DNA from 4 places in the Variovorax sp. PvP013 genome. Region 4 is predicted to be linked to each of the others. Evidence: riboswitches for the same ligand, from Rfam matches in the RefSeq annotation. Region 4 holds a riboswitch; each other region holds the start of a gene.

Region 1 (7,181 bases), on a different contig from region 4:
CAGGGCCAGTGCGGCGCCTGTACCGTCCACGTCGATGGCGAACGGGTGCTCAGTTGCCTCACGCTCGCCGCACAGGTCGAAGGTCGTTCGATCAAGACCATCGAGGGACTTCAGACCAGCGACGGACTGATGCACGTCGTACAGACTGCCTTCATCGAACACGACGCCTTCCAGTGCGGCTACTGCACGCCCGGGCAGATCATGTCGGCCGTGGCTTGCATCCGTGAAGGCCATGCGAATTCGGACGACGAGATCCGCGAGTACATGAGCGGCAACCTCTGCCGCTGCGGTGCCTATCCGCACATCGTTGCCGCCGTGCGCGATGCGGCCGGTCGCGTCAAGAAGGGAGCCGTGCTGTGAGACCGTTCGACTATCTGCGCGTCGATACCGTCGCGGCTGCGGGCGCTGAAGCCGCCCAACCTGAGTCCCGACTGCTCGCGGGCGGCACGACGCTGCTCGACCTCATGAAGCTCAACGTCGAGCGACCTGCGCGCGTGGTCGACATCACGCGCATCGCGGGCCTCGATGGCATCGTGGTGTCGGCCGATGCCGTTCGCATCGGCGCGCTTGCGAAGATGAGCAAGGTCGCCGACCATGCCGACCTCAAGGCCGCCGCGCCCGCGCTGTCGGAGAGCCTCTGGCGCGCCGCCTCGGCGCAGTTGCGCAACATGGCCTCCATCGGCGGCAACCTGATGCAGCGCACACGCTGCACGTATTTCCGAGACCCAGGCGCCTACCCGGACTGCAACAAGCGCACACCCGGTTCCGGCTGCGCGGCGCTCAATGGCGTCAACCGCAACCACGCCGTGCTCGGCACCAGCGATGCCTGCATCGCGATCTATCCGGGAGACTTCGCGGTGGCGCTGGTGGCCTTCGATGCCAGGGTCATCGTCAGGGGTGCGACCGAGCGAAGCATTCCCGCCGACGACTTCTTCCTGCTTCCCGGCCAGACACCGCATCTCGAAACCCGCCTGGTGCCCGGCGAAATGATCGTGGGCATCGAGGTGCCGCGCTCGGCGGCGATGCGACGCTCGCACTACCTCAAGGTGCGGGACCGCGCGTCGTACGAGTTCGCTGCGGCCAGCGCGGCCGTCGGGCTCGACATGGAGGCCGATGGCAGGACCATCCGCGACGTGCGCATCGCCCTCGGCGGCGTCGCGACCAAGCCTTGGCGACTGCGCGCGGTCGAGGCGTCGCTCAAGGGCAGGACCCTTGACGAAGCCACGCTGCGCGCTGCCGCCGCGGCCACCGCCGATGGCGCGAAATCGAGCGGACACAACGCATTCAAGATCGATCTGGCACCCAAGGTCGTGGCCCGTGCACTGATGACCGTTGGAGGTGTGGCATGAACCGACACGACGAACTCGAACTGAACCGCCGCGCCGTCATGAAGCTGGGCGTCGGCACCGCCGCGGTGGCGACCGCAGGCGTCGGCTTGCCGGCCGACGAGGCGGTCGCACGCGGGATCGCGCCCGCCCCTGGAGCGGCCCTCGGCGCCGCGTTCTCCCGCGCGGAAGGTCCGCTGAAGGTCGCCGGCCTGGCCCGGTACGCGATCGAGCAGAAGCTGGAGAACCTGGCCTATGGCGTCACGGTGCAATCGACGCGGCCGGCCGGGCGCATCGTCGGCATCGACACCTCGGCCGCCAAGGCGCTGCCGGGCGTGGCAGATGTCTACACGCCGCAGAATCCCTTGAAGCTGAACAAGCCGACCGTCTACAGCAAGGGCGGCGGCGCCACCGAGGAATTCACACCGCTGCAGGACGACGTGGTGCGCTTCAACGGCATGCACATCGCGCTGGTGGTGGCGGACACGTTCGAGCAGGCCACCGAAGCGGCGAGCCTTCTGAAGGTCACTTACGAAGACGCCGCGCCGATCCTGGATCTGGACGATCCGAAGGCCAAGCCGCAGACCATCGCCGACATGGGCGCCGTCTGGGGTGAGGCGCCCGCCGCACTCGCCGGCGCCGAGGTGAGGGTCGATGCCACCTACTCCACCGCCCGCGAGTACAACGTGCCGCTGGAGCCGCATGCCTGCATCGCGTCCTGGGACGACGGCAGGATCACCGTGTGGGAACCCAGCCAGTGGGTCGGCGGCGCGCGCAGCGTGGTGTCCGAATGGCTGGGCATCGACATCGAGCGCGTGCGCGTGATCTCGCCCTACGTGGGCGGTGGCTTCGGTTCGAAGATCGGCGCGCATCCGCACGTCGGCCTGGCCTGCGCGGCGTCGCGCCGGCTCGGCCGACCGGTCAAGGTGCCGCTGACGCGCCCGCAGACCTTCACCGGACTCGGTGGCCGGCCGGCGACCAGGCAGAACCTGTCGCTCGGTGCCACGAAAGACGGGAAGCTCGTCTCCATCGTGCACGAGAGCTGGAACGAGACGGCCATCGACGAGGTGCACGTCGAGGCCTGCAACAACGTGACCAAGATCATGTACGCGACGCCGAACTTCGCGTCGCGCCTGAACGTGGTCCCGGTCCATACCGTCATGCCCGGTTGGAAGCGTGGCCCTGGCGAGAACCCCAGCGCCTTCGCGCTAGAAAGCGCGATGGACGAGTTGGCCTGTGCGCTCAAGATGGACCCGGTCGCCCTGCGCTTGGCCAACTGGGCCGACAAGGACCCGAGCAATCAGTTCCCCTGGACCACGCGGCAACTGCGCGAGGCCTATGCCGCAGGCGCCAAGGCCATCGGCTGGTGGAACCGGAATCCGAAGCCGCGCTCGATGCGCGAGGGCCGCGAGCTCATCGGCTACGGCATGGCCGCTGGTGCCTATCCCATGATCCGAACCGCCAGCGAAGCGAAGATCGTGTTCCATGCCGATGGGCGCATCGAAGTGCTCAGCGCGGGGACCGACATTGGCACGGGGACCTACACCATCCTTGCTCAGACGGCGGCCGACGTGCTGGGCGTGCCGGTCGCGAACGTCGTCGTCCGGCTGGGCGACACCGTGCTTCCGCGTTCGGCACTGGCGGGCGGCTCGCAGCAGGCGAACAACCTCGCGAGTGCCGTCGACAAGGCGGCGAGAAACGCGATCGATGCATTGCGCAGGTTGGCGGCCAACGACCCGAAGTCGCCGCTGGCGACATCGAAGCCGGTGGATATCGGTTTCGAGCGCGGCACCCTTCGGCTCACCCGCCGGCCGGCCGGTGGTGTCAGCATCGCGAACCTGCTCAAGGCCGTCGGCCGGAACAGGCTGGAAGTCGAGGGCAACACTTTCGCCGCCGATGCGACCGACGCGATGAAAAATGCAGCCGACCGCAGCTTCGCGCAGCTGAAGGGCGCGGTCGAGGGCGGCGTCTCGGCGCACAGTTGGTGCGCGCAGTTCGTGGAGGTTCGGGTCGACGAGGATTTCGGCACGATCCGCGTCAAGCGGATGGTCGCCGCGTTCGACAGTGGACGGATCTTCAATCCCAAGCTCGCCGAAAGCCAGTGGATCGGCGGCATGGTGATGGGCCTGGGCCAGACGCTTCTCGAGGAAGGACGGATCGATCCGCGGGACGGCCGGACCGTGAACGCGAATTTCGCAGACTATGCCGTGCCGGTGAATGCCGACGTGCCGGAGATCCAGGTGATCTCGGTTGGTATACCGGACCTCCAGGCCACTGTCCTTGGAGGCAAGGGCGTGGGCGAGATCGGCGTGGTGGGGGTTGCACCGGCGATCGGCAATGCCGTGTTCCATGCCACTGGCAAACGCATTCGAAGCCTTCCCATCACGCTGGAAAAGATCACTTCGAGGGCGACATGAGGAGATCCGCGAACACGATGTCCATCTTCTTCAGGCAGACGTGAGATCCCGTGGTGGGCGAACGATCCGCGCGCCTACCCGTTGAATTTGCCTTGCCCGTGCCTTCAAGGTAAACCGACTTGGCGTGTTGATAACGCCCATGATCTGTGATTTATCAGCGAAACAGGATGCTTTGATCGAGCGATCGTCCTTCGCTTCGGTGCGATGAAGTTGCCTGGCCAGTCTGGCGAAACACCTCTCTCCCGGACACATAGGTAAGAAGCCGTCCTTACAATCTGACCGCTGCCACGACGAGCCCATGCCCGTTGCGGTGGTCACAGTCCGAAGGTGCCTGCCGAACCAGCCATGGTTCGGCAGGTTAAACGGGAAGCAGGTGCGGGACGTCGTCGCTGACGTCTCAAAGCCTGCGCTGCCCCCGCAACGGTCGGCGGATATGGAAACCCTCAGGCCTGCTCCCTCACAGGAGCAGGCAGCCACTGCGCATCGGCGTGGGAAGGCGAGGTGGTTCCGCTCGCGTGCATGTCATGCACTCGAACACTCCGCGAGCCCGGATACCGGCCTTCGAGACTGCCATCGGACTTGCGGGAGGGCGTGTCCGGGCCAGGAGCTCGCACGCTTCGTCGCGCGCGGCCGGTCCATTTCCTTCTCCTGCACGTCCGCCATCGGTTCGAAGCCCGCGGGGACGCGGGTCGAAGGAGAAGTCAATGAGTCGAACATCGCCCCTGCGCGATTGCGCGAGCGTGCCCGGTCGTCGCACGCGTCTGTCCAGCCTTTCGTTGAGCATCGGTCTGGCCGTCGGACCTGCCGGCGTCGTCGCCCAGCAATCCGAACGCACCTTTGGAGGCAGTGACCGGAGCCTCAACCAGGTCCAGGTCGAAGCCGATCGACACACGCCGCTCTCGATCGACCTGCCCACCGAGACCGGCAGCCGGCTGGGTCTGACGCCCTTGGAGACGCCCGCGAGCATCGAGGTGCTCGGCGGTGACCTCATCCGTGCGCGCGGTGACGTCTCGGTGGTCGAGGCCGCCACGCGCGCCACCGGCATCACCGGTTCCCCGGGTCCGGGCAACGGCGGCACCGCCATGGCGGCACGCGGCTTCTCCGGCCATGGCTCGGTGATGCAGCTGTTCGACGGCACCCGGCTCTATGCCGGTGCCGGCACCGTGACCTTTCCCTTCGACACCTGGTCGATCGATCGCATCGAGGTGCTTCGCGGCGCGGCCTCGGTGATGTACGGGGAGGGCGCCATCGGCGGCGCGATCAATGTCGTTCCGAAGAAACCGATGCAGGGTCCGATCCGGAACGAAGCCCTGCTGACGCTGGGCTCCGACGCCACCCGCCAGGTCGCTTTCGGCAGCGGTGGTGCCATCGACGACCGCCTGTCCTATCGCCTCGACGTCAGCCACCGTCGCACCGACGGCTTCATGCAGCGAGGCGATGCCGACAGCCTGGCCGTGGGCGCCGCGGTGCGGCTCGACGTCTCGCCGCGACTGAACTTCACGCTGTCCCATGACGAGGGCCGTCAGTCGGCACAGACCTACTACGGCGTGCCGCTGATCGACGGCCGCCTCGACGCCAGGACCCTGCGCCAGAACTACAACGTCGACGACGCCGAGATCCGGTACGACGACCGGTGGACCCGCCTCGACGCGCAGTGGGCGCCCGGCAGCGCCGCGACCGTGCGCAACCAGCTCTACCGGCTGGCGAGCCAGCGTCACTGGCGCAACACCGAAAGCTACACCTTCAATGCCGCGACCCGCCGCGTGGCGCGCGGCGACTACCTCCAGATCGGTCACGACCAGGAACAGATCGGCAACCGCACGGACGTCACGCTCCGGCACGACCTGCTCGGCCTGAACAACCAGGTGCTCGTCGGGCTCGACGTCAATCGCATCGATTTCCAGCACACCAACGACTCGCCCTACGGCGCACGCTCGACGGTCGACCCTTTCGTCTTCGACGCAGGCCTCTACGCTTCGCCGGTGGCCTACACGCCGCGCTATCGCACCCGCACGAACACCCATGCGTTCTTCGCCGAGGACAAGCTGGAATTCAACGATCGCTGGTCGGTGGTGGGCAGCGTTCGCTGGGACCACGCGAAGGTCGAGCGCGCGGATCTCCTCAATGCGGCCAACACCATCGACAAGACCTTCGAGTTCCCCACGGGACGTCTCGGCGTGGTGTATGCGCCTGACGTTGCGCAATCCTTCTATGCCCAGGTGGCGCGGGCGGCCGATCCGCTGACCTCGCTGATCACCACGTCCGCCACCCAGGTGCCCTTCGACCTGAGCACCGGCCGGCAGGTGGAGGTGGGCTACAAGCGGCAGCTGGCGCAGGAGAGGGGCGCCTGGACCGTGGCCGCCTACCGCATCGAGAAGGACAGGCTGCTCTCGCGCGACACGTTCAATCCGAACCTCACCCAGCAGATCGGCAGGCAGTCCTCCGAGGGCATCGAAGCCACGCTCGACTGGGCCTTGACCTCGACCCTGCGGCTCGAAGCCAACGTCGCGAAGCTGCGCGCACGCTACGACGACTTCAACGAGGTGGTGGGTGGCGCCCTGATCTCGCGGACCGGCAACACGCCCACGGGAGTGCCCGAGCAGGCGGCCAACCTCTGGCTGCGTTGGCGCTTCCTGCCGCAGTGGGAGGCCGACGTCGGCGTGCGCCATGTGGGTGCGCGGCAGGTCGACGCGGCCAACACGCGCCAGATCGGCTCCTATGCGGTGGCCGACGGTGGCGTGAGCTGGCGCGCGAGCCCGTCGCTGCGGTTCGCGCTGCGCGGCCACAACCTCGGCGATCGCCGCTACCCGGTGTCGTTCTCCAATGGCGGCAATCAGTGGCTCCTGGGCCGGCCGCGCGCGGTCGAGCTCTCGGCGCTGGTGAACTTCTGACGCGCGGCATGACCGCGCTCTGGCGACGGGCCTGGCCGCGCGTGCGGCACGGGCTCTACTGGACGCACCGGTGGCTGGGCATCGGCGGCTGTCTGTTGTTCGTCATGTGGTTCGCTTCGGGCGTGGTGATGATGTACGTGGGGTACCCGAACCTCACCGACGTCGAGCGGCTCGCGGGCCTCGCACCGCTGCGACTCGAGCAGGCCGTCGTGGCGCCGGCGGCCGCGCTGGCGCTGCTGCCCGGGACGGTGCGCGACCTGCCGCCGCGCCGCATCGGGTTGGAGATGCAGGCAGGCCGGACCGACTCCGGCCTCGGCCTCGGCTTCGAACCGGTGTGGCGCATCGTGGACGCGCGCGGCGGCCGCCTCACGGTGTCCGCCCGCACGGGTCAGGTCCTGGGCGATGTCGATGCCGCCCAGGCCACGGCCGTCGCGCGTGCGTTCTCGGGTCATCCGCAGGCGTTCTGGGTCGAGACGCTGGCGCGCGATCAGTGGACCGTGCCCCAGGGCCTGGATGCACTGCGGCCGCTGCACCGCATCGCGGTGGGC
Region 2 (7,181 bases), on a different contig from region 4:
TTTGCCGGACAGGTCGAGCAACTGGAGCGCGTGGTCCGCGAAGTCGCAGCCGGTCAGTCGGGCGTCCTGCACGTGGGCGCCATCACCTCTGCCATGCTGGAGATCGTGCCGCCGTTGCTCGAAGCGCTCAAGCGCGCCCATCCACACCTGACCGTGTTCGTGAAGGAAATCGACAGCGTCGACGCGGTGCCGGCGCTGGAAGCCGGGGAACTCGATCTGGCCTTTGTGCGCCTTGATGGAAAGATCGGAAGCGACATCGCCACATTTGCGCTGGCGGAGGACAGGCTGGCCGTGGCCTTGCCCAGAAATCATCCACTGGCCGCTCAACCCCGCCTTCGGTTGAATGCACTGTCCAAGGAGCAACTGGTGATGTCGTCGCGGCAGGTCAGTCCGGTGTACTTTGACATGCTCACCGGGGTATGCCGGGCGCATGGATTCGCGCCACGGGTGACGCACGAAGTCAGGTCGGTCACTTCCCAGATCGCCTATGTCAGCTGCGGCCAGGGTCTGGCACTCGTACCAGCATCCATGAAAAAGCTTGCTCCTGAGAACGTGGTGATTCGGCCCTTGAAGGAACGGATCATGGTCGTCACGGCTGCGGCTGCATGGAATTTAAAACGCCATCACCCCATGGTCGATGAAGCAGTTGCTTGGTTGCGGTCTGAGAATGATATCTTTAGCTATGAAAAGAATGAGAATTGTTAAAAGTCAGGAAGGCACTTGGGGTCGCAGCAGAATTGCCGACTACCAGCTGGATGGGTTAAAGCCAAGACAGATTCAACAGCAAAGACACTTTTGATGCTCCAATTCGCACCTGATTATGTAAATAATCTTAGGGCAATAGGTTTGTGACGGGACGCAGTGCAGTGTCAAAATAAGTTGGTTTCAACAGCCGATTACCTTGCGTGCTTGAGTTAAGGTCAAAGTTGTAGCCCCCTAGCGTGTGGCGCCTCATCCCATGCCCCGCATTGCCCTCATCTCCGACACCCACAACCTCCTGCGCCCCGAAGCCCTGGCCTTCCTCGCCGGCTGCGATCACATCGTCCATGGCGGCGACATCGGCGGGCCAGACATCCTGGCGCGACTGTCGGCGATCGCGCCGATGAGCGTGGTGCGCGGTAACAACGACCATGCGCCATGGGCGGCCGACATTCCCGTGTCGTTGACTGTGGTGTTGGACGGCGTCGCGGTGCACGCGGTGCACGACATCGCCGATCTGAATCTGGCTGCGGCCGGTGCGAACGTGCGTGTGGTGGTATCTGGCCACTCGCACAAGCCGTCAATGGTCGAGCGCGATGGGGTGCTGTTCATCAACCCGGGCAGCGCGGGACCGCGTCGCTTCAGCCTGCCGATTTCTGTGGGCGAACTGTGGATCGACGGCGGTCAGGTGACGCCGCGGCTGATCACGCTGGACGTTTCGCCTCCACGTTGAGCCAACGGTCAGCAGCGTTCGTACTTGCTCTGGCACCCTCGGAGCAAACAACACACAGACTGGACGCGCGCATGACACTGGAAAAACCGTTCGAGCCGACCTTGCCAAGGTCTTCCTGCTGACCGTGGCATGGCTCTTCCTCATGCCAGTGGCCACGCTGTTCTTCACCGGCTGCGCGCAGCGCACACAGGAACACCGCGTTTCTCGCTCGGGTCGAGCGGCAGATGGCGGCCTGAAGCAGACCGAGCCGTCGAAGGTGCGCAGGCCCATGGTCTGATCGATGTCCAGCCAGTCCACAGAACGCATTTGGATCGATCTGCCAAGCAGCACTAGACGGTTTGCCGGTGGATGGCCAGTGGCCCGAAGGATTGCGTCACGGGCATGACCTCGAGGAAATTGACGTTCATGCGCGCGGGCAGCGTCCCGGTCCAGAAGACGGCTTCGGCAATGTCGTCGGGGGTGAGGGGGTTGGCGTCCTTGTAGATCGTCTCTACCCGGGCCTGGTCGCCCTTGAGGCGCACCGACGAGAACTCCGTGCCGCCGACCATGCCCGGCGCGATGTCGGTCACCCGCACGGCCGTGCCCAGCAGGTCGGCGCGCAGGTTGAGAGAGAACTGCCGCACGAAGGCCTTGGTGGCCCCGTACACGTTGCCCCCGGGGTAGGGATACGCTCCCGCCGTGGAGCCCAGGTTGATCACGTGGCCGCGGTTGCGCGCCACCATGCCAGGCAGCACCGCGTGGGTCATGTACATCAGCCCCTTCACGTTCGTGTCGACCATGGCGTCCCAATTGGCGAGGTCGGCTTTCTGGGCTGGCTCCAGGCCCAGCGCCAGACCGGCATTGTTGACCAGCAGGTCGATGTCGCGATGGTCCGCGGGAAGACCGTTCACGGCAGCGGCTACGGCATCCCTGTCGCGGACGTCCAGGACCAAGGGCAGCACGCGATCGCGTCCGAGTTCGTCGGCCAGCGCGTTGAGACGCTCCTCGCGGCGCCCGGCCGCGATCACGCGATGGCCGGCGGCCGCGAAGCGCCGGGTGATGGCTGCGCCGAACCCTGAAGAGGCGCCGGTGACGAACACGATCATGCTGTTTCCTTAAAGTGGAAAGGGCGCTGGTGGGGCGCAATGGAAAAGGACGATGATCATCGCAGGCCAGCACTGAAAGCTTGCTGCTGGTCTTCGACCGGCTTTTGGTGCAGGCATCTGACGTCGTGTCCGAGTAAATTCAATGGCTTTCCCAATTCACCCTCGAACGAATAAAAAGCCCTTTGGCTTGTCCTAAAAATCGACACAATTGCCTTTGATTAAATTTAATTGTTGTTGCGATTCAAATAGGATTTATCGAAACGATGTTTTAAAATTTCGATATATACCTAAGCGGTTGATGATAAGACTGGAGATTGTGGTTTATCAACATAAAGGAACGTGCCGGTTGCATCCATATGGCCCTGTTTCACAGGCTTGAATGCTCGGCAAGTCCGGGGGAAACACCTCTTCGCCAACCACACACAGGTGGAAAGCACTTCCTATAATCCGCCCGCCGCCACTGCGAACCCACGTTCGTCGGGGTGGTCACAGTCCGAAGGTGCCTGCCGAACCAGCCATGGTGCGGCAGGTTAAACGGGAAGCAGGTGCGAGACGTCGTCGCTGACGTCTCAAAGCCTGCGCTGCCCCCGCAACGGTCAGCGGATACGGAAACCCTCAGGCCTGCTCTTTCACAGGGGCAGGCAACCACTGCGCTTCGGCGTGGGAAGGCGAGGTGGTTCCGCTCTAGTGCATGTCATGCACTCGAGCACTCCGCGAGCCCGGATACCGGCCTTCGAGACTGCCTTCGGACTTGCGGGAGGGCGTGTCCGGGCCCGGAGCTCGCACGCCTTGCCGCGCGCGGCCGGCCCATCTCCTTCTCCCGCGCATCCGCCATCGGTTCGAAACCCGCGGGGACGCGGGTCGAAGGAGAAGTCAATGAGTCGAACATCGCCCCTGCGCGATTGCGCGAGCGTGCCCGGTCGTCGCACGCGCCTGTCCAGTCTTTCGTTGAGCATCGGTCTGGCCGTCGGACCTGCCGGCGTCGTCGCCCAGCAATCCGAACGCGCCTTGGGAGGCAGTGACCGGAGCCTCAACCAGGTCCAGGTCGAAGCCGATCGACACACGCCGCTCTCGATCGACCTGCCCACCGAGACCGGCAGTCGGCTGGGTCTGACGCCCTTGGAGACGCCCGCGAGCATCGAGGTGCTCGGCGGTGACCTCATCCGTGCGCGCGGCGACGTCTCGGTGGTCGAGGCCGCCACGCGCGCCACCGGCATCACCGGTTCCCCGGGTCCGGGCAACGGCGGCACCGCCATGGCGGCACGCGGCTTCTCCGGCCATGGCTCGGTCATGCAGCTGTTCGACGGCACCCGGCTCTATGCCGGTGCCGGCACCGTGACCTTTCCCTTCGACACCTGGTCGATCGATCGGATCGAGGTGCTGCGTGGTGCCGCCTCGGTGATGTACGGGGAGGGCGCCATCGGTGGCGCCATCAACGTGGTGCCGAAGAAGCCCATGCAGGCGCCCATCCAGAACGAAGCCCTGCTGACGCTAGGCTCGGACGCCACCCGCCAGCTCGCCTTCGGCAGCGGTGGCGCCATCAACGATCGCCTGTCCTACCGCTTTGACGTCAGCCAGCGTCGCACCGATGGTTTCATGCAGCGGGGTGAGGCCGACAGCTTGGCCGTGGGCGCCGCAGTGCGCCTCGATGTCTCGCCGCGGCTGAGCTTCACGCTGTCCCATGACGAGGGCCGTCAGTTGGCGCAGACCTATTACGGCGTGCCACTGATCGACGGCCGCCTCGACGTCAGGACCCTGCGTCAGAACTACAACGTCGACGACGCCGAGATCCGGTACGACGACCGGTGGACTCGCCTCGACGCGCAGTGGGCGCCCGGCAGCGCCGTGACCGTGCGCAACCAGCTCTACCGGCTGGCGAGCCAGCGTCACTGGCGCAACACCGAGAGCTACACCTTCAATGCCGCGACCCGCCGCGTGGCGCGCGGCGACTACCTCCAGATCGGTCACGACCAGGAACAGATCGGCAACCGCACGGACGTCACGCTCCGGCACGACCTGCTCGGCCTGAGCAACCAGGTGCTCGTCGGGCTCGACGTCAATCGCATCGATTTCCAGCACACCAACGACTCGCCCTACGGCGGACGCTCGACGGTCGACCCCTTCGTCTTCGATCCGAGCCTGTACGCTTCGCCGGTGGCGTACACGCCGCGCTATCGCACCCGCACGAACACCCATGCGTTCTTCGCCGAGGACAAGCTGGAATTCAACGATCGCTGGTCGGTGGTGGGCAGCGTTCGCTGGGACCACGCGAAGGTCGAGCGCGCGGATCTCCTCAATGCGGCCAACACCATCGACAAGACCTTCGAGTTCCCCACAGGCCGGCTCGGCGTGGTGTATGCGCCTGACGTTGCGCAATCCTTCTATGCCCAGGTGGCGCGGGCAGCCGATCCGCTGACCTCGCTGATCACCACGTCCGCCACCCAGGTGCCCTTCGACCTGAGCACCGGCCGGCAGGTGGAGGTGGGCTACAAGCGACAGCTGGCGGGAGGGAAGGGCGCCTGGACCGTGGCCGCCTACCGCATCGAGAAGGACAAACTGCTCTCGCGCGACACGTTCAATCCGAACCTCACCCAGCAGATCGGCAGGCAGTCCTCCGAGGGCATCGAAGCCACGCTCGACTGGGCCTTGACCTCGACCTTGCGGCTCGAAGCCAACGTCGTGAAGCTGCGCGCACGCTACGACGACTTCAACGAGGTGGTGGGCGGCGCCCTGATTTCGCGGACCGGCAACACACCCACGGGGGTGCCCGAGCAAGCTGCCAACCTCTGGCTGCGCTGGCGTTTCCTGCCGCAGTGGGAGGCTGACGTCGGTGTGCGCCATGTGGGCGCGCGCCAGGTCGACGCGGGCAACACGCGCCAGATCGGCTCCTACGCGGTGGCCGACGGTGGGGTGAGCTGGCGCGCGAGCCCGTCATTGCGGCTCGCGCTGCGCGGCTACAACCTCGGCGATCGCCGCTACCCGGTGTCGTTCTCCAATGGCGGCAATCAGTGGCTCCTGGGCCGGCCGCGCGCGGTCGAGCTCTCGGCGCTGGTGAACTTCTGAAGGCGGCATGACTGCACTCTGGCGACGGGCTTGGCCGCGCGTGCGGCACGGGCTCTACTGGACGCATCGGTGGCTGGGCATCGGCGGCTGCCTGCTGTTCGTCATGTGGTTCGCCTCGGGCGTGGTGATGATGTACGTGAGGTATCCGAACCTCACCGACGACGAGCGGCTGGCGGGCCTCGCACCGCTGCGACTCGAGCAGGCCGTCGTGGCGCCGGCGGCCGCGCTGGCGCTGCTGCCTGCGAATGTGCGCGACCTGCCGCCACGCCGCATCGGTCTGGAGATGCAGACCGGCGGACCCGTTCCCGGCCGTGGCCTCGGCCTTGAACCGGTGTGGCGCATCGTGGACGCACGCGGCGGCCGCCTCACGGTGTCCGCCCGCACGGGTCGGGTCCTGGGCGATGTCGATGCCGCCCAGGCCACGGCCGTCGCGCGTGCGTTCTCGGGTCATCCGCAGGCGCGCTGGGTCGAGACGCTGGCGCGCGATCAATGGACCGTGCCCCAGGGCCTGGATGCGCTGCGGCCGCTGCACCGCATCGCGGTGGGCGATGCGCAAGGCACGGAACTCTATGTGTCCCAGCGCAATGGCGAGGTGGTGCGCGATACCACGCGTGCCGAGCGCTTCTGGAACTGGCTCGGGTCGGTGCCGCACTGGATCTACTTCACGCCGCTGCGCGCCGACCCCCCGCTGTGGCACGACGTGATGGTGTGGCTGTCGGCGGCGTGCATCGTCTCGGCCGTGACGGGCATCGTGATCGGCATCCTGCGTCTTCGCTTGCGGCAGCGCTACCGCAGCGGCTCGGCCACGCCCTACATGGGCTGGATGGCCTGGCACCACATCGCCGGTCTGTTGGGCGGCTTCTTCGTGCTGACCTGGATCGTGAGCGGATGGCTGTCCATGAATCCCAATGGCTGGTTCCAGCGGGGTGGCACCGACGCCGGCGCGTTGGCGCGGTATGCCGGCATCGATGCCGGCACGCCAGACGTTCCTTGGCCGCCCATCGCTCTGCCAGTGGGCACCGACATGGCTGCACCGCGCGAGGCCGTGCTCGTGTGGTTCGACGGTCGGGCACTGTTGCGGTTGCGCGATGCGCGGGCGGCCGTGCAGGTCGTGGATTCTGTGTCGGGCGAGCATGTGGCGATCGACGAAAAAGATCTGGTTCGTGCCGCCATGCGACTGCGTCCTGGCGCCTCGATCGTCGATGCGACGCTGCAGACGCGGGCTGACTTCCACTGGTACGGGCACCACCGGGAGCGTGTGCTGCCCGTGTGGCGCATCCGCTTTAACGATTCGGCGGGCAGCTGGATCTACATCGATCCGACCGACGGCCAAGTCGTGGGCAGCAGCGACCGTATAACGCGCCTGCGGCGATGGCTGTTCAACGCTGCGCACAGCCTGGACTTTCCGTGGCTGATCGCGCACCGGCCGGCCTGGGACATCGTCGTCTGGGTGCTGTCGATTGTCGGCATGGTCGCCTCGGTCAGTGGCGTCGTCGTCGGTTGGCGACGACTGAAACGTCAGCGGCGCCGTTCGATGAGAACTTGACTTGGCTACGGCATGGCCATGGTCGTCAATGCACTCAGCAGTTAGTGTAGCTACA
Region 3 (7,181 bases), on a different contig from region 4:
ACTGCTCGCGGGTGCCGCCGGCGGTGACGAGCTGCAGCACGGGCGCGTCGCCGGCCAGCGCGGCGGGGGACGCGTCGCCGTCGTCGCGGCCGTCGATCGACGCCACGGCGAAGTTGGTGGCGTTCAGCACGATCGCCACGCGGTGCTCGGCGACGAGGGCCTGGACCGCGGCGTGGCTCTCGGGGTTCTTCAGCGAGTCGACGGCCAGCGCCAGCGGCGCGAGGCCGGCGGCGGCCAGGGCGTCGAGCATCGCGTCGAACACGGCGGTGTTGCCCGCCTGCAGGTGCGCACGATAGAACAGCAGCAGCGCCGCCGGCGCATCGGGCCCGCAGGGGGCGCGACCGGGCGCGCCCTGCGGCCGGTAGCGCACGGCCGGGGGCAGCGGCACCGGCAACGGTGGCCGCGCGCCCAGGCCGAACGCCGCGTGGCCGATGAGCGCGAAGAAGGCCTCGGCGTTGTCGCGGCCGCCCTCCCGCAGGCAGCGCCAGAGGTGGCGGCAGTCGTCGTGCGGCGCGCTGCTGCGCATGAGCAGCTGCAGGTCCTCGAAGGCATCGCCCGAGAAGATCGCCAGCCATTGCCCGCGCTCGCGCGCCAGCGACATCGCCCGCTCGACCAGGTAGGCCCAGTCGCTCGGCGCGCCCAGGTGGTCGATCACCAGCACGCGGGCATGGCGCAGCACGTCGTCGACGTACATGTCCACCGACGCCGGCTGGCGCAGCCACATCAGGTTGGCCAGCCGCACACTCGGATAGTCGGGCGCCAGCCGCCCGACCGCGTCGGCGAGCAGCGACAGGGTGGTGTCGGCCGCGCTCAGCACGACCACCGGGGCGGGCGTCTGCGCCACGCGCACGACCCCCTGGCCGCCGTCTTCGACGTGACCGCCCGGGCGGGTGGACAGCAGGTGCATGGCGGCTTCCTCGCGGTGTCGCGTCAGGCGGTGGCGGCCAGGCCCAGCTCCGCGTCCAGTTCGGCCTGCAGCACGGCGCCGTCGAGCGCCGCGCCGATCAGCACCAGGCGCGTCTGCCGTGTCTCGTCCGCGCGCCAGGGCCGGTCGAAGTAGCTGTCGAAGCGCGCGCCGACGCCCTGCACCACCAGGCGCATCGCGGCGTCCGGCAAGGCCACGAAGCCCTTGACCCGGTAGATCTCGTGGCGCTCGACCAGCTCCCGCAGGACCGCCAGCAGGCGGTCGCGTCCGGGCACCCGGAGCGTCACCGAGACCGAGTCGAAGGCGTCGTGGTCGTGGTCCTCCTCCTCGTCGTGATGGGTCCGGCGCCCGTCGATCGCATCCTCCACGGCGCGCTCCAGGCCCAGCAGCACGCCCAGGTCGAGGCGGCCGTGCTGCGCGTGCACCAGCTTCACGCCGGCGGCGGTCTCGGCGCGGACGACGGCCTCCACCGCGGCCAGGGCGGCGGCGTCGAGCCCGTCCGTCTTGTGGACGACCACCAGGTCGGCGGTGGCCAGCTGGTCCTCGAACAGCTCCGACAGCGGCGAGTCGTGGTCGAGGTTCTCGTCGGCGCGGCGCTGCGCGTCCACCGCCGGCGGGTCGTCGGCGAAGCGGCCGGCGGCCACCGCCGGCGCGTCCACCACCGTGATGACGGCATCCACCGTGAAGGCGTTGCGCAGGGCCGGCCACTGGAAGGCCTGCACCAGCGGCTTGGGCAGCGCCAGGCCGGAGGTCTCGATGACCAGGTGGTCGATGCGGTCGCGGCGCGCGGCGAGCTGCTCCATCACGGGCGCGAATTCCTCCTGCACGGTGCAGCACAGGCAGCCGTTGGCGAGCTCGAAGAGCTGGCCGTCGGGCGCGCCGGTCTCGTCGCAGCCGATGCCGCAGCCGCGCAGCAGCTCGCCGTCGATGCCCAGCTCGCCGAACTCGTTGACGATGACGGCGATGCGCCGGCCTTCGGCGTTCTGCAGCAGGTGGCGCAGCAGCGTGGTCTTGCCGCTGCCGAGGAAGCCGGTGACGATGGTGGCGGGGATCTTGCGACTTTGCATGGGGGTGTTCTCCGGCGTCGGGTTGGAAAGGTGCTGGTGGATGGATCGGGGCGGACGCGGGAGCGTCAGTCCTCGATGCCGCGCTGTGCCGGCACGCCGGCCTTGAAGTGGTGCTTGACGAGGGCCATCTCGGTGGCCTCGTCGGCGATGGCGATCAGCTCGGCCGGGGCGTTGCGTCCGGTGAGCACGACGCTCACGTGCGGGGGTCGCTCGCGCAGGCAGCGCAGGATGCGTTCGAGCGGAATCCATCCGTAGCGCAGCGGGTACATGATCTCGTCGAGCACCACCATGTCGTGCGCGCCCGCGCGGACGGTGGCCTCGGCGCGCGCCCAGCCGTCGAGCGCCAGCGCGGCCGAGCGGTCCAGGTCGCGGCTCTTCCAGCTGAAGCCGTCGCCCAGGCCCTCGATCGGCAGGCCGAGCTGCGCGAACAGCCGATGCTCGCCGAAGCGTGCTGTCGGCACCTTCATGAACTGGTAGATCTTGAGCGTCCCGCCGTCGCCGTGGACGCGCATGGCGAGCCCGAAGGCGGTCGTGCTCTTGCCCTTGCCGGTGCCGGTCAGCACCGTGACGAGGCCGGATCGGACACCGGCGACGTCGTCGCGCGACGGCCCATGGGCGCGCGACGGGCCCGGCTCGGACGGCAGAACTTGATTCAAGAGAGGAACACCGGTCGGTCGTGCTCGCCTGCTTCCCCGCAGATCCGCACCATCCGGCGCGCCGCACGCATGCGGCACGCCACCTCGTTGGCCGGTATCCGGGCTGGCGGAGACGACCCGTGTCACCTTCCCGGGCGGCACCGCTTGCGCGGGGTTCACCCAGTGGTCTGTCGACACGAGCAGCGAGCAGGAAGCTCGCGTCCGCTTACCGTTGCGGGGGCAGCTCAGGTTGAGGCGCGCGGACGGATCGCCGCGGACGCCTGTCCTGATTCCCGTTGAACTGCCCCGACCGGAAAGCCGGGGCGAGCACCAACGCGGCGATCATAGCCGCACGCCCGGGCACGGCCGGGTCGGCCGTCACGGCAGGGCGGACGACGGGGCGGCCGCGCCGGCACCCTGCAGCATGAAGGTCTCGGCCTCGGCGTACGAATGCAGGACCAGGTCGACCTGCGCCGCCACGGCGTCCTCCGGCGCGGCCGCGGTGTCGAGCGGCAGCCGGATGGTGACCAGCACGGCGTGCGGCAGCGCGGCGCGGAATTCGGCCGTCAGCGCGGTCCAGGCGGCGAAGGACGCCTGGGGCGGATAGGCGACGAAGACGGTGCCCACCAGCCGGGCCTTGTCGTCCCGCGAGGGATCGGGCAGCTCCTCCATCGACACGCTGCGGGCGTCGATGTCGGCGTCGCTCAGGGCCCGCACCAGCAGTTCGGTGAGGAGTTCGTCGCGGTCGGAGCCCGAGCTGACGCACAGCACGATCGAGCCCGTGGGCACGTCGAGCTCGCCCTGCCACCGGCCGAGACGGGCTTCGCGCATCTGGCGCAGGCGGGTGCCGATGTGCGCGTCGGTCAGGACGATGGACGCGCGCCGCCGCGCGCGCCAGCCCAGCTTGGTCGTCGCGAACGACTCGGCCAGCCGCACGACCTGGGTCTGGATGCGCAGGCGCTGCCGCGCGTCGATGCGCCCCGCGCGGAAGTCGGCCACGCCCAGCGCCAGCCCCGGCAGCAGGACCTGGTCGCAGTAGCGGGCGAAGCTGTCGCGGCGCAGGAAGGCGCGCGCGTCCCGGATGATGGCGTCGGCGCCGCCGCTCAGGGCGCGCTGGTAGAAGCGCTGCCCGGCGTTGAGGCCGGGCGACTCGGTCAGCAGGATGGTCAGGGGCTCCAGCGCCTTCATGTGCCGCCCCACCACCACCAGGCACAGCGTCAAGGGCGTCGACAGCAGCAGCCCGACCGGCCCCCACAACGCGCCCCAGAACAGCGCCGAGACGATGACCGCGAGCGGCGCCAGGCCGGTGCTGTGGCCGTAGACCTGCGGCTCGATCACGTGCGCGACCGTCAGCTCCAGCGCGAGGAACAGCCCCAGGCTCGCGAGCACGAGGCTCCAGCCCGGATCCACCGCGGCGCTGAACAGCGCGATCAGCGCGGCCGCCCCCAGCACGCCGACGTAGGGCACGAAGCGCAGCAGGCCGGCGATCGCGCCCCACAGCGCCGCGTGCGGGATGCCGATCAGCCACAGGCCCGCCCCGACGACCGCCCCGAAGGCGACGTTGACGATCGACTGCGACAGGAAGAAGCGCGAGACGCCCTGCGCCGTGTCGTTGAGCGCCTGCACGGTGGTGCCCAGCTTCGCCTCGCCCACCAGCCGGATGAAGCGGTCGCCGAGGGATTCGCGCTCCAGCAGGATGAACACCAGCAGGACGAAGACGATGCCGGCCTCCCCGACCGGCCCGACCAGCGCGGACAGCAGCTTCGAGACCAGGTCGGCGGCCGAGGGGGTCGGCGCCGGTGCCTGGACCTGGGCCGGCGTCCGGCCGGACGCGGCCTGCGACGCCCGCGACCGCGCCGGCGCGCCCGCCCCGTCGCGGCCGGCCTCCGGCGGCGCCGCGCTGCGCAGCTGCGCCTCGAAGCGCTCGAAAGGCCGCACCGCCGTCTCCCGGACCGAGTCGACCTTGGCCTCGATGGCGGCCCGGTAGCGGGGCAGGTCGGCGGCGACCGAGACCAGCTGGATCGTCAGCACCGCGCCCATCCAGACCACGCAGGCCGCCACCAGCGCCACCGACACCAGCGTGGACGTCGTCGACCCCAGGCCGCTCCTGGCGAGCTTGCGCACCAGCGGAGCGACCACCAGGGCGAGCATGCTCGCGATGGCCAGCGGCTTGAGGAAGTCCTGGCCGAAGTGCAGCAGCACCAGCACGCAGGTCGCCGGCACCACGCGGCCGATCCTCACCCCCCGATCCGACAGGAAATCTTGCATCGATCGATTGGAGCAGATCGGCCGGCACGCCCGGGCGGCCGCCATGGGCAGAATGTGCCTCCCGACTCCCCACGAATTCCAGGTGGCAGCTTGAAGAACAACCGGAAATCCGGCGATGCCGCCGAAGCCTCCTTCGACCGGACCGACATGGCCATCCTGCGCCTGCTGCTGGAGGACTCGCGCCGCACGCTGCAGGACATCGGCGCCGAGGTCGGCCTGTCGCCCACCACCTGCTGGAGCCGCATCAAGCGGCTGGAGGCCGAGGGCGTCATCAAGCGCTACACGATCGCCGTCGACCCGGCGCGCATCGGCTATCGCGACTCGGTGATCGTGCAGCTCACGCTGGAGAGCCACACCGAGGACACGCTCTACGCCTTTGGCCAGGTGCTCGCCACCATCCCGGAGATCCAGGAGGCCTACCTGGTCTCGGGCGACTACGACTACTACATCCGCATCGCCGTGCGCGACACGCGCGACTACGAGCGGCTGCTGCGCGAGAAGCTCTACAAGATCCCCGGCATCCGGCACAGCAAGTCGCACTTCGTGCTGCGCGTGCTCAAGGAGGCGACGGTGCCGCTGTGAGGCGGCGGCGCCGTCGGGACCGCGGCGTCGTCAGCGGTCGAGCACCCGCCTGGACAGCGACAGCACGATGGCTCCGCCGACCAGCAGGCTGGCGGCGATCACGAACAGGCCGTCGTTGGTGCTGCCCGTGGCGTCCTTGACGAAGCCGACGATGAACGGGCTGACGAAGCCGGCGAGGTTGCCCACCGAATTGATCAGCGCGATGCCGGCCGCCGCCGCCGCGCCGCCGAGGAAGGCCGGCGGCAGGCACCAGAACTGCGCCAGGCCGGTCAGGATGCCCATGGTCGCGACGGTCAGCGTGACGATGGCCCACGCCGGCGTCTGCGGCACCAGCGTGCTGGCGACCAGGCCGGCCGCGCCGGCCAGCGCCGGGATCGCGATGTGCCAGCGGCGCTCGCGGGTGCGGTCCGAGTGGCCGCTCGTCCACACCATGCAGGCCACCGCGGCGGCGTAGGGCAGCGCCACCAGCCAGCCGATGGTCGCCGGGTCGGACACGCCCGAGGCCTTGACCAGCGAGGGCAGCCAGAAGCCGATGCCGTAGAGCCCCATGATGAAGCCGAAGTAGGCCGCGCTCAGGATCCAGACCTTGGGATTGCGGAAGGCACCCAGCGCCGAGTGGCTCTCGACCTGCGCCTGGCCGGCGTCGACGTTGCGCTGGAGCATCCGCTTCTCCTGCGCGCTCAGCCACGTCGCGTCGCCGATGCGGTCGTCGAGGTATTTCAGGATGACCACGCCCAGCACCAGCGAGGGCAGCGCCTCGACGGCGAACAGCCACTTCCAGCCGGCCAGCCCGCCGACGCCGTCCAGGCTCGCCAGGATCCAGCCCGACAGCGGCCCGCCGATGACGCCGGCCATCGGAATGCCGGTCATGAACAGCGACGTCACCTTGGAACGCCGCGCCGCCGGGTACCAGTAGGTCAGGTACAGGATGATCCCGGGGAAGAAGCCGGCCTCCGCGACGCCCAGCAGGAAGCGCATCACGTAGAACATCGCCGGCGTCGTCACGAACATCATGCAGCCGGAGATCACGCCCCAGCTGATCATGATGCGGGCGATCCAGCGCCGGGCGCCGAAGCGGTGCATCAGCAGGTTGCTCGGCACCTCGAAGACGAAGTAGCCGATGAAGAAGATGCCCGCGCCCAGGCCGTAGACGGCCTCGCTGAACTTCAGGTCGTTGAGCATCTGCAGCTTGGCGAAGCCGACGTTCACGCGGTCGAGGTAGGCCGCCACGTAGCAGATGAAGAGCAGCGGGATCAGCCGCCAGGTGACGCGGGCGTAGACCGCGTCTTCCGTGCGCGGCTGCGCCGCCGCCCCGTGCGGCAGGGTGGTCGTGTTCATGGTGTCTCCGTTGTTGTTTTTTCCGAGGTCGCGGATCGGGATCAGTCGAACATGTCCGGCTGGCTCCGCGCGATCTGCTCGTAGATCGGCTGGAAGTGCAGCCAGCCGATGTACTCGCTGCCCACATGCTCGCGGCTGTAGCGCGAGCGCTCGGGCGACACCAGCCGGGGCGTGACGCCGGTGGCCTCGACCATCAGCTGCTGCTGGCAGCAGCGCTCCAGCGCGATGAACCAGAAGGCCGCGGCCTCGATGCCGTGGCGGCTGGCGGTCAGCAGGCCGTGGTTCTGGTGGATGGCGGCCTTCACGCCGGTGAAGGCGTTGGCGACCTTGTTGCCGGCCTTCACCTCCACCGCCACCTGGCCGGCC
Region 4 (7,181 bases):
GAGGTGGCCGGACCCAACGTCTTCGCCGGCTACTGGCGCATGCCGGAGAAGACGCGCGAGGAGTTCACGGCCGACGGCTTCTTCAAGACCGGCGACGTCGGCCGCATCGACGGCCTGGGCTACGTCACCATCGTCGGACGCAGCAAGGACCTCATCATCAGCGGCGGCTACAACGTCTATCCGGCCGAGATCGAGGGCGCCATCAACGAGCTGCCGGGCGTGGCCGAGAGCGCCATCGTCGGCGTGCCGCATCCGGACTTCGGCGAGGTGGGCGTGGCGCTGGTGGTGGGCCGCCAGGGCGAGCGGCCCGACGCGGAGGCGATCCTGGCGGCGCTGAGCAAGCAGCTGGCGAACTTCAAGATCCCCAAGCGCTGCTTCGTGGTCGACGAGCTGCCGCGCAACACCATGGGCAAGGTGCAGAAGGCCGCGTTGCGCGAGCAGCACAAGGGCCTGTTCGCCGGCAGCACGGCGGCCGCCGGCGCGGGCAACGCCCGCTCCGAGCCGATCAGGCCGGCAACGAGGTGAGCGTGTTCGGTTCGTCCACCGACACGCCGTTGGCGTTGCTGCGGAACTGCGCCGCCATGTCGTAGACCGCCTTGCGCACGCGCATGATCGAGCCGATCGGGCGGTGCGCGGCCAGCGCGTGCCAGGGCGAGAACGACATGCCGTCGTCCACCGCCGCCGAGCGCGCCGGGCTCCAGGCGACCTGCGGCTGCGCGCTCAGGCGGGCCACGGTGACGAAGGGGCTGCGGTCCTCCGGCCATTCGACCGAGGCGTCCTCGATCGGCATGGCCTCGATGTCGGTGCACAGCTGCACGCGCAGTTCCCACTCGCCGCCGTTGTGGGCGAAGTGCCGCAGCACGGCCTCGCGGATGACGTCGGGTCCGTCGCCGAGGTCCAGCAGCGTGCCCGTCAGCGCCACCAGTTCGGCCGACACCGGCGCCAGCGACAGCTTGGCCATGTAGGGGCCGTGGAGCAGCGGCACCTGCGTGTAGAAGGTCTCGCCGAGGATGTGGGTCGCCGGATGGCCGCCCATGGTCTTGAACGTGGCGACCTCGCCGCCGGCCTTCTCGACCAGCGTCTCCAGTCCGCGCAGGGCGGCCGACAGCACCTTCTTCAAACCCGGCGCCTTGTCGGTGGTCGCGGCCAGCAGCTTGAGCGGACGCAGGAAGGCCTTGGCCGTGGGCGCGCTGAACACCGGGCCGTTGACCAGCACGAAGTCCTGCGTGACGTCGCCCTCGGAGCCCGAGACGCGGTCGCCCTCGACGCCGACGACCTTCAGCGCGACCCCGCGCGGCGTGGAGACGGCGTCGTCGAGCAGGTCGCCCGGCGTGGTGGAGAAGCGCATGGCCACGGGATAGGTGCCGGGCTTGGCGAACAGGCCCTGCGCCAACCGTTCCGGCAGGCCGTCGAGCACCTTCAATTCGGCCAGCAGCAGGCCGTGGCTCTTGGCGTGCACGCTGCGGTAGGCATGGCCCTCGTCCCTGTGCACGATCTCGCTGATCCGGTGCAGCGCCTCCTTGAGTTCCTGCGTGGTCTTCGATTCGTCGTCCTCGAGCGATTCGTGGGACGGCTGGTAGCGCAGCGGCTCGGCGGCGTGGGGCAGGGGAGCGGACATGGTGTTGTTTTCCTTCGTGGGTGGACGCGGCGCGGACGGCCTTCGGGCGGCGCGGCCCGCGGGGGCGCCGGTCAGTATTCGAAGGAGGGGAAGCGGGAATCGTCAGCGGCGCCGACGAGGCCGTGTCGGACGACGTGGCGTCGACCGGAAGGGAAGAAGGTGTCTGCGAATGTGCACCGGACCCGCATCCTGAACCAGGGTTCAGGTGGGCGAGGGCAGCCACGACTTCGGGTTCATCTGACGCGAGATGATCACGCCCGTCGAGCGATGTACCAAGCCCGGCTCCGGAGAGCATTGGAACAAGGAAATATTAAGCCCGGCGCGCACCGCAGACGGGGACGATTCTATGCGCCGGAGTCCGGCGTACGTGCCGGTTCAAGGCAAATGAGGGTCGCCGGCAAGGGCTTGATCGAGGCGCTTGACGAGGTCGTCGAGACGGTCCCGCGGCGCGGCCGGAGGGGATGGCGGCGGCAGCGCCGCCCGGCGTGCCTCGGCGTCGGCCTGCGCGCGGGCCGCGGCCTCGGCCTGCAGCCGGGCGTCGGCCTCCGCGCGGGCGCGCGCCATGGCGGCGGCCTCGATGTCCGCCTTGAGGCGGGCCGCCGCGGCCGCTTCGAGCTGGGCGTGGGCCTGGGCGGCGAGGTGGGCGGCGGCGGTGGCCTCCGCCGCGCTCGCCTCGGCCGCGGCCGTCTGCTGCCCGAGGTCGTAGGCCAGGTGGAGCGAGGCCAGCACGGCGATGCGGTCGCGCGCGCGCACCTTGCCGGCATCGCGGATGCGGCACATGGTGAGGTCGACGCGCTCGACGGCGTCGCGCAGTCGCGCCTCCCCGCCCTCGGGGCAGCCGAGCAGGTAGCTCTGGCCCATGATCTGGACTTCGATCTGCTTCATCGAACGGCCGCGAAGGCGGCGGGGGAAGGGGGAGCGGGCGGTGCCGGCGTGGTGGCGCCGTCGTGCGACGGGTCGGCCGGCAGGCGCTGCAGCACGGCGTCCAGGCGCACGCGGGCTTCGGCGAAGCGGGCGAGGAGCGCATCGCGCTCGTGCGCCAGGGCGGCCACCTGGTCCTGCAGCTGCGCGTTGGCGCGCAGGACTTCCTCGTGGCGCGCCAGCAGGCGCTCGACGCGCTCGGCGATCTGGTCGATGGGGCTCGGGTCGGACATGGAAACGATTGTATGAGCGCGATTCCGAAAAGGGCCTCCCGTAGAATCCGCCGCGTTGGTGCTCGCGCCGCGGTTCACGCGGCGCAGTTCAACGGGAAGCAGGAGCCACACGCCCCCCGGGCCGCGGCCAGCCTGCGCTGCCCCCGCAACGGTCCAGCAGACGGCGTCCTCACCGGCGCCACCTCCGCCAAGTCGCCACTGGGCGCCCTGAAACAGGTGCCTGGGAAGGCGGTGGAGGATGCGCTGCAAGCCCGGATACCGGCCAACGAGGTGACGGCGCCCTGTGCGCCGTCGTGACACCCAGACGTCCGGCGGGGAAGCCGGACAGGGTCTTGATTCCGAGCCTTCCGTTCCATGACGAATCCCGTTTTCCCCGCCGGCGCGCGCCGGTCCGCACCCGCACGTCCCCTGCCCCTGGCGCTGGCGCTCGCCGCCGCCTGGCCCGTCCTCGCGACGGCCCAGGCCCTGCCCGCCGACGCCACGCTGCGCGAGACCGTGGTCACCGCCACGCGCGTCGAGCAGCCGCTGGCCGACCTGGTGGGCGACGTCTCCATCGTCGACCGCGCCGCCATCGAGCGCAGCGGCGCGACCGGCGTGGCCGACGTGCTCGCGCGCCTGCCGGGCATCGAGATCGCGCGCAACGGCGGCATCGCCGGCACGAGCAGCGTCTTCGTCCGCGGTGCCGAGTCGCGCTTCACGGCGGTCTACCTCGACGGCGTGCGCATCGACTCGCAGTCCACCGGCGGCGCCGCGTGGGAGGCGATCCCGCTGGCGCAGATCGACCGCATCGAGGTGCTGCGCGGTCCGGCGGCGGCGGTCTACGGCTCCGACGCCATCGGCGGCGTGGTGCAGCTCTTCACCCGGCGCGGCGAGGGCGCGGCCCGGCCCTACGTGGGCGTGGGCATCGGCAGCCACGACCTGCGCCGTATCGAGGCCGGCGTGAGCGGCTCGGCCGGCGTCGACGGCGCGGTCGACTATTCGCTCGGCGCCGCCCGCGAGCGCAGCCGGGGCTTCGACGTGCAGCCGCTCGCGCTGCGCGTGCCGTCCGCCGACGGCTTCACCAGCCCGGACCGCGACGGCTATCGCATCGACTCGGCCAACGCGCGGCTGGGCCTTCGCATCAGCCCGACGCAGCGCATCGAGGCCACGCTGCTGGCCAGCGAGAACCGCGCCAGGTACGACGATCCGGCCTTCGCCGCGCGCGCGCCGGCCGCGTTCGACGACGACGTCAGCACCACCCGGCTGCGCACCGTCGGCGCGGCCTGGATCGCCCGCTGGAGCGACAGCTACAGCACGCGCGTGCAGGTCACCGACAGCCGCAGCACCTACGAGACGCAGCCCTCGTTCTACCGCACCGAGACGCGGCTGCGCGGCTACCTGTTCCAGAACGAGCTGCGCCTCGGCGCGCACCGGGTGACGGCCGCGCTGGAGCGGCGCGAGGACGCGCTCGACAACGCCGCGACGGCCTTCGGCGCGCGCCTCGCGGGCGACCGCGCGCAGAACGCACTGGCGCTGGGCTACGGCTTCGTGCAGGGGCCGCACTCGGTGCAGCTGCATGCGCGCCACGACGACGACAGCGAGTTCGGCGGCAAGTCCACCGGCAGCGCCGCCTACGGCTTCGCGATCACGCCGCAGTGGCGGGCCACCGCCTCGGTGGGCAGCTCGTTCCGCGCGCCGACGCTCTATCAGCGCTTCAGCCAGTACGGCGTCGCCGGCCTGCAGCCGGAAGAAGGAAAGAACGTCGAGGTCGGCCTGCGCTACACGCAGGGCGCGACCACCGCCGGCGTCGTCGCCTACCGCAACCGGATCACCAACCTGATCGCCTTCGGCGCGCCGGGACCGTGCCTGGACGACTTCGGCTGCTACGGCAACACGGCGCGCGCGCGGTACGAGGGCGTGACGCTGTCGGCCGGCCACCGCATCGGCGACGTGACGCTGCGCGCCTCGGCCGACTTCCAGGACCCGCGCGACCTCGACACCGACCGCCAGCTCGCGCGCCGCTCGCGCCGCCACGCGACGGTGGGCGCCGACTGGCGCCTGGCCGGTTGGACCCTGGGCGCCGAGGTGCAGGCCTCGGCCCTGCGCTACGACGACGCCGCCAACACGCGCTCCTTGGGCGGCTACGCGCTGCTGAACCTGTCGGCGACGACGCAGCTCACGCGCGAACTCGGCCTGGTCGCGCGCATCGACAACGTCGGCGACAAGGACTACCAGCTGGCCCGCACCTACGCGACGGGTGGCCGCCGCGGCTACGTCGGTGTGAAGTGGACGCCGCAGTAGGCGTGACGACGGTGCCGGCGCCGGGGGCGGACGGCGTGATCCGTCGCGCCGCCGTGCTGGTGGCCGCGCCGGCCTCGGGCCAGGGCAAGACGACCGTCGCGGCGGCGCTGGCGCGGCTGCACGCGCGCGCCGGGCGGCGCGTGCGGGTCTTCAAGTGCGGGCCGGACTTCCTCGATCCGCAGTGGCTGGCGCTGGCCTCCGGCGCGCCGGTGCATTCGCTGGACCTGTGGATCAACGGCGAGGCCGACTGCCGCGCGCGCCTGCACGCGGCCGCCATGTCGGCCGACCTGCTGATCGTCGAGGGCGTGATGGGGCTGTTCGACGGCCGTCCGTGCGCGGCCGACCTGGCCGAACGCTTCGGCCTGCCGGTGCTGGCGGTGATCGACGCGCGGGCGATGGCCGGCACCTTCGGCGCGCTGGCCTTCGGCCTGCGGAACTTCCGCCCCGGCCTGCCGTGGCTGGGCGTGCTGGCCAATCGCGTCGCGGGCGAGCGCCACGCCGACATGCTGCGCGAGGCGCTGCGGGAACCGGCGCAGTGGCTGGGCGGACTGCCGCGCGGCCCGGCGTTCACGCTGCCGGAACGCCACCTGGGCCTGGTGACGACCTGCGACACCGCCGACGCGCTCGCGCGCCTGGACGCCGCCGCCGATGCGCTGGCCGCGACGCCGCTGGGGGCGCTGCCGGTCGAGGCGCTGCCTCGGGTGCGCTTCGACGCGCCGCGTCCTGCCGAACCGGCGACGGCGACGACAACCGCGGCCGCGACCGCCCGCCCGCTGGCCGGCCGCACCGTCGCGGTGGCGCGCGACGCGGCCTTCGCCTTCATCTATCCGGCCAACGTCGACGTGCTGGAAATGCTCGGCGCGCGGGTCGTCTTCTTCGCGCCGCTGGCGGGCGACACGCTGCCGGCCTGCGACGCCGTCTGGTTGCCGGGCGGCTATCCGGAGCTGCACGCCGCCGCGCTCTCGGCCTGCGCGCCGCTGCGCAAGGCGCTGGCCGCGCACGCCGCCGCCGGCAAACCGGTGTGGGCCGAATGCGGCGGGATGATGGCGCTGTTCGACACCCTGGTCGCAGCCGACGGCACCGCGCACGCGATGTGGGGCCTGCTGCCGGGTGCCTCGACGATGGGGAAGCGCCTCGCCGGGCTCGGCCCGCAGGTGCTGCGCCTGGCCGACGGCGGCACGTTGCGCGGCCATACCTTCCACTATTCGACCAGCGACACGCCATGCCCGGCGGCGGCGCGCACGTCGCCGCCGCCGGGCCAGCCCGGGGCGACGGCGCGGTCCGGCGAGGCCGTCCTCGTGCACGGGGGCGTGCGGGCGAGCTACTTCCACGCCTGGTTCGCTTCCGACCCGCGCGCGACGGCGCGGCTCTTCGACGCCGCGCCGATCGCCTTCGCGGAAGATGCCGCCACCGCCACCGCTGCCGCCACCGCCACCGCCGACGTGATCGACGCGGCATTCCACGGACCCTCGCGCGATGCCTGAACGCGAACTCATCCTCGGCGGCCAGAAGAGCGGCAAGTCGCGCCGTGCCGAACTGCGGGCGAAGGCCTGGCTGGACGGCGATCCGGCGCGCCGGGCGGTGCTGATCGCCACCGCGCAGCCCTGGGACGACGAGATGCGCGCGCGCATCGCGCGCCACCGCCGCGAGCGCGCCGCGCGCGTGCCGGGCCTGCGCACGGTGGAGGAACCGCTGCGGCTGGCCGAGGCCGTCGCCGCCCACGGCGCGCCCGAGACGCTGGTGCTGGTCGACTGCCTGACGCTGTGGCTGACCGCGCACCTGATGCCGATGACGCCCACGGACCGCGATGCCGGCATCGCGATCCGCGACCTGCTCGCCGCCATCGGCGCCGCGCGCGGCCCGCTGGTGCTGGTGGGCAACGAGATCGGCCTGGGCGTGATCCCGCTGGGGCGCGAGGTGCGCGCCTTCGTCGACGCGCTCGGCCGCCTCAACCAGGACGTGGCCGCCGTCTGCGACCGCGTCACGCTGATGGCGGCCGGACTGCCGCTGACCCTGAAGGACCCCGCATGACACGCACCGCGATCCGGCGCCCGATCGCCCTCGCCATGGCGGTGGCGGCCGCGCTGGCCGGGCCGGCCACGGGCGCCCGCGCCGCCGAGGTGCGCGAC

The links. A riboswitch is a leader RNA that binds a small molecule or an ion and turns the genes downstream of it on or off. The one in region 4 is predicted to bind cobalamin.
Positions count from the first base shown of each region.
Region 1: another riboswitch for cobalamin. It lies ahead of ABID77_RS17765 (TonB-dependent receptor); the one in region 4 lies ahead of ABID77_RS05025 (TonB-dependent receptor domain-containing protein).
Region 2: another riboswitch for cobalamin. It lies ahead of ABID77_RS17000 (TonB-dependent receptor); the one in region 4 lies ahead of ABID77_RS05025 (TonB-dependent receptor domain-containing protein).
Region 3: another riboswitch for cobalamin. It lies ahead of cobO (cob(I)yrinic acid a,c-diamide adenosyltransferase); the one in region 4 lies ahead of ABID77_RS05025 (TonB-dependent receptor domain-containing protein).

Region 1 is NZ_JBNDLF010000007.1:158,797-165,977, reverse strand. It holds gene ABID77_RS17780 ((2Fe-2S)-binding protein) at 1-360, shown strand, start outside; gene ABID77_RS17775 (FAD binding domain-containing protein) at 357-1,349, shown strand; gene ABID77_RS17770 (xanthine dehydrogenase family protein molybdopterin-binding subunit) at 1,346-3,742, shown strand; cobalamin riboswitch at 4,052-4,319, shown strand; gene ABID77_RS17765 (TonB-dependent receptor) at 4,519-6,633, shown strand; gene ABID77_RS17760 (PepSY domain-containing protein) at 6,642-7,181, shown strand, end outside.
Region 2 is NZ_JBNDLF010000006.1:211,520-218,700, reverse strand. It holds gene ABID77_RS17015 (LysR substrate-binding domain-containing protein) at 1-705, shown strand, start outside; gene ABID77_RS17010 (metallophosphoesterase family protein) at 959-1,432, shown strand; gene ABID77_RS17005 (SDR family NAD(P)-dependent oxidoreductase) at 1,762-2,517, opposite strand; cobalamin riboswitch at 2,999-3,266, shown strand; gene ABID77_RS17000 (TonB-dependent receptor) at 3,394-5,580, shown strand; gene ABID77_RS16995 (PepSY domain-containing protein) at 5,588-7,126, shown strand.
Region 3 is NZ_JBNDLF010000008.1:73,462-80,642, reverse strand. It holds gene cobN (cobaltochelatase subunit CobN) at 1-907, opposite strand, end outside; gene cobW (cobalamin biosynthesis protein CobW) at 931-1,992, opposite strand; gene cobO (cob(I)yrinic acid a,c-diamide adenosyltransferase) at 2,058-2,636, opposite strand; cobalamin riboswitch at 2,721-2,977, opposite strand; gene ABID77_RS18235 (AI-2E family transporter) at 3,006-4,895, opposite strand; gene ABID77_RS18230 (Lrp/AsnC family transcriptional regulator) at 5,043-5,477, shown strand; gene ABID77_RS18225 (MFS transporter) at 5,508-6,815, opposite strand; gene ABID77_RS18220 (class II aldolase/adducin family protein) at 6,857-7,181, opposite strand, start outside.
Region 4 is NZ_JBNDLF010000001.1:1,041,357-1,048,537, reverse strand. It holds gene ABID77_RS05045 (malonate--CoA ligase) at 1-525, shown strand, start outside; gene ABID77_RS05040 (catalase family protein) at 506-1,618, opposite strand; partial or broken gene ABID77_RS05035 (cell division protein ZapA) at 2,264-2,503, opposite strand; gene ABID77_RS05030 (DUF904 domain-containing protein) at 2,500-2,772, opposite strand; cobalamin riboswitch at 2,812-3,053, shown strand; gene ABID77_RS05025 (TonB-dependent receptor domain-containing protein) at 3,127-5,052, shown strand; gene ABID77_RS05020 (cobyrinate a,c-diamide synthase) at 5,064-6,536, shown strand; gene ABID77_RS05015 (bifunctional adenosylcobinamide kinase/adenosylcobinamide-phosphate guanylyltransferase) at 6,529-7,083, shown strand; gene ABID77_RS05010 (ABC transporter substrate-binding protein) at 7,080-7,181, shown strand, end outside.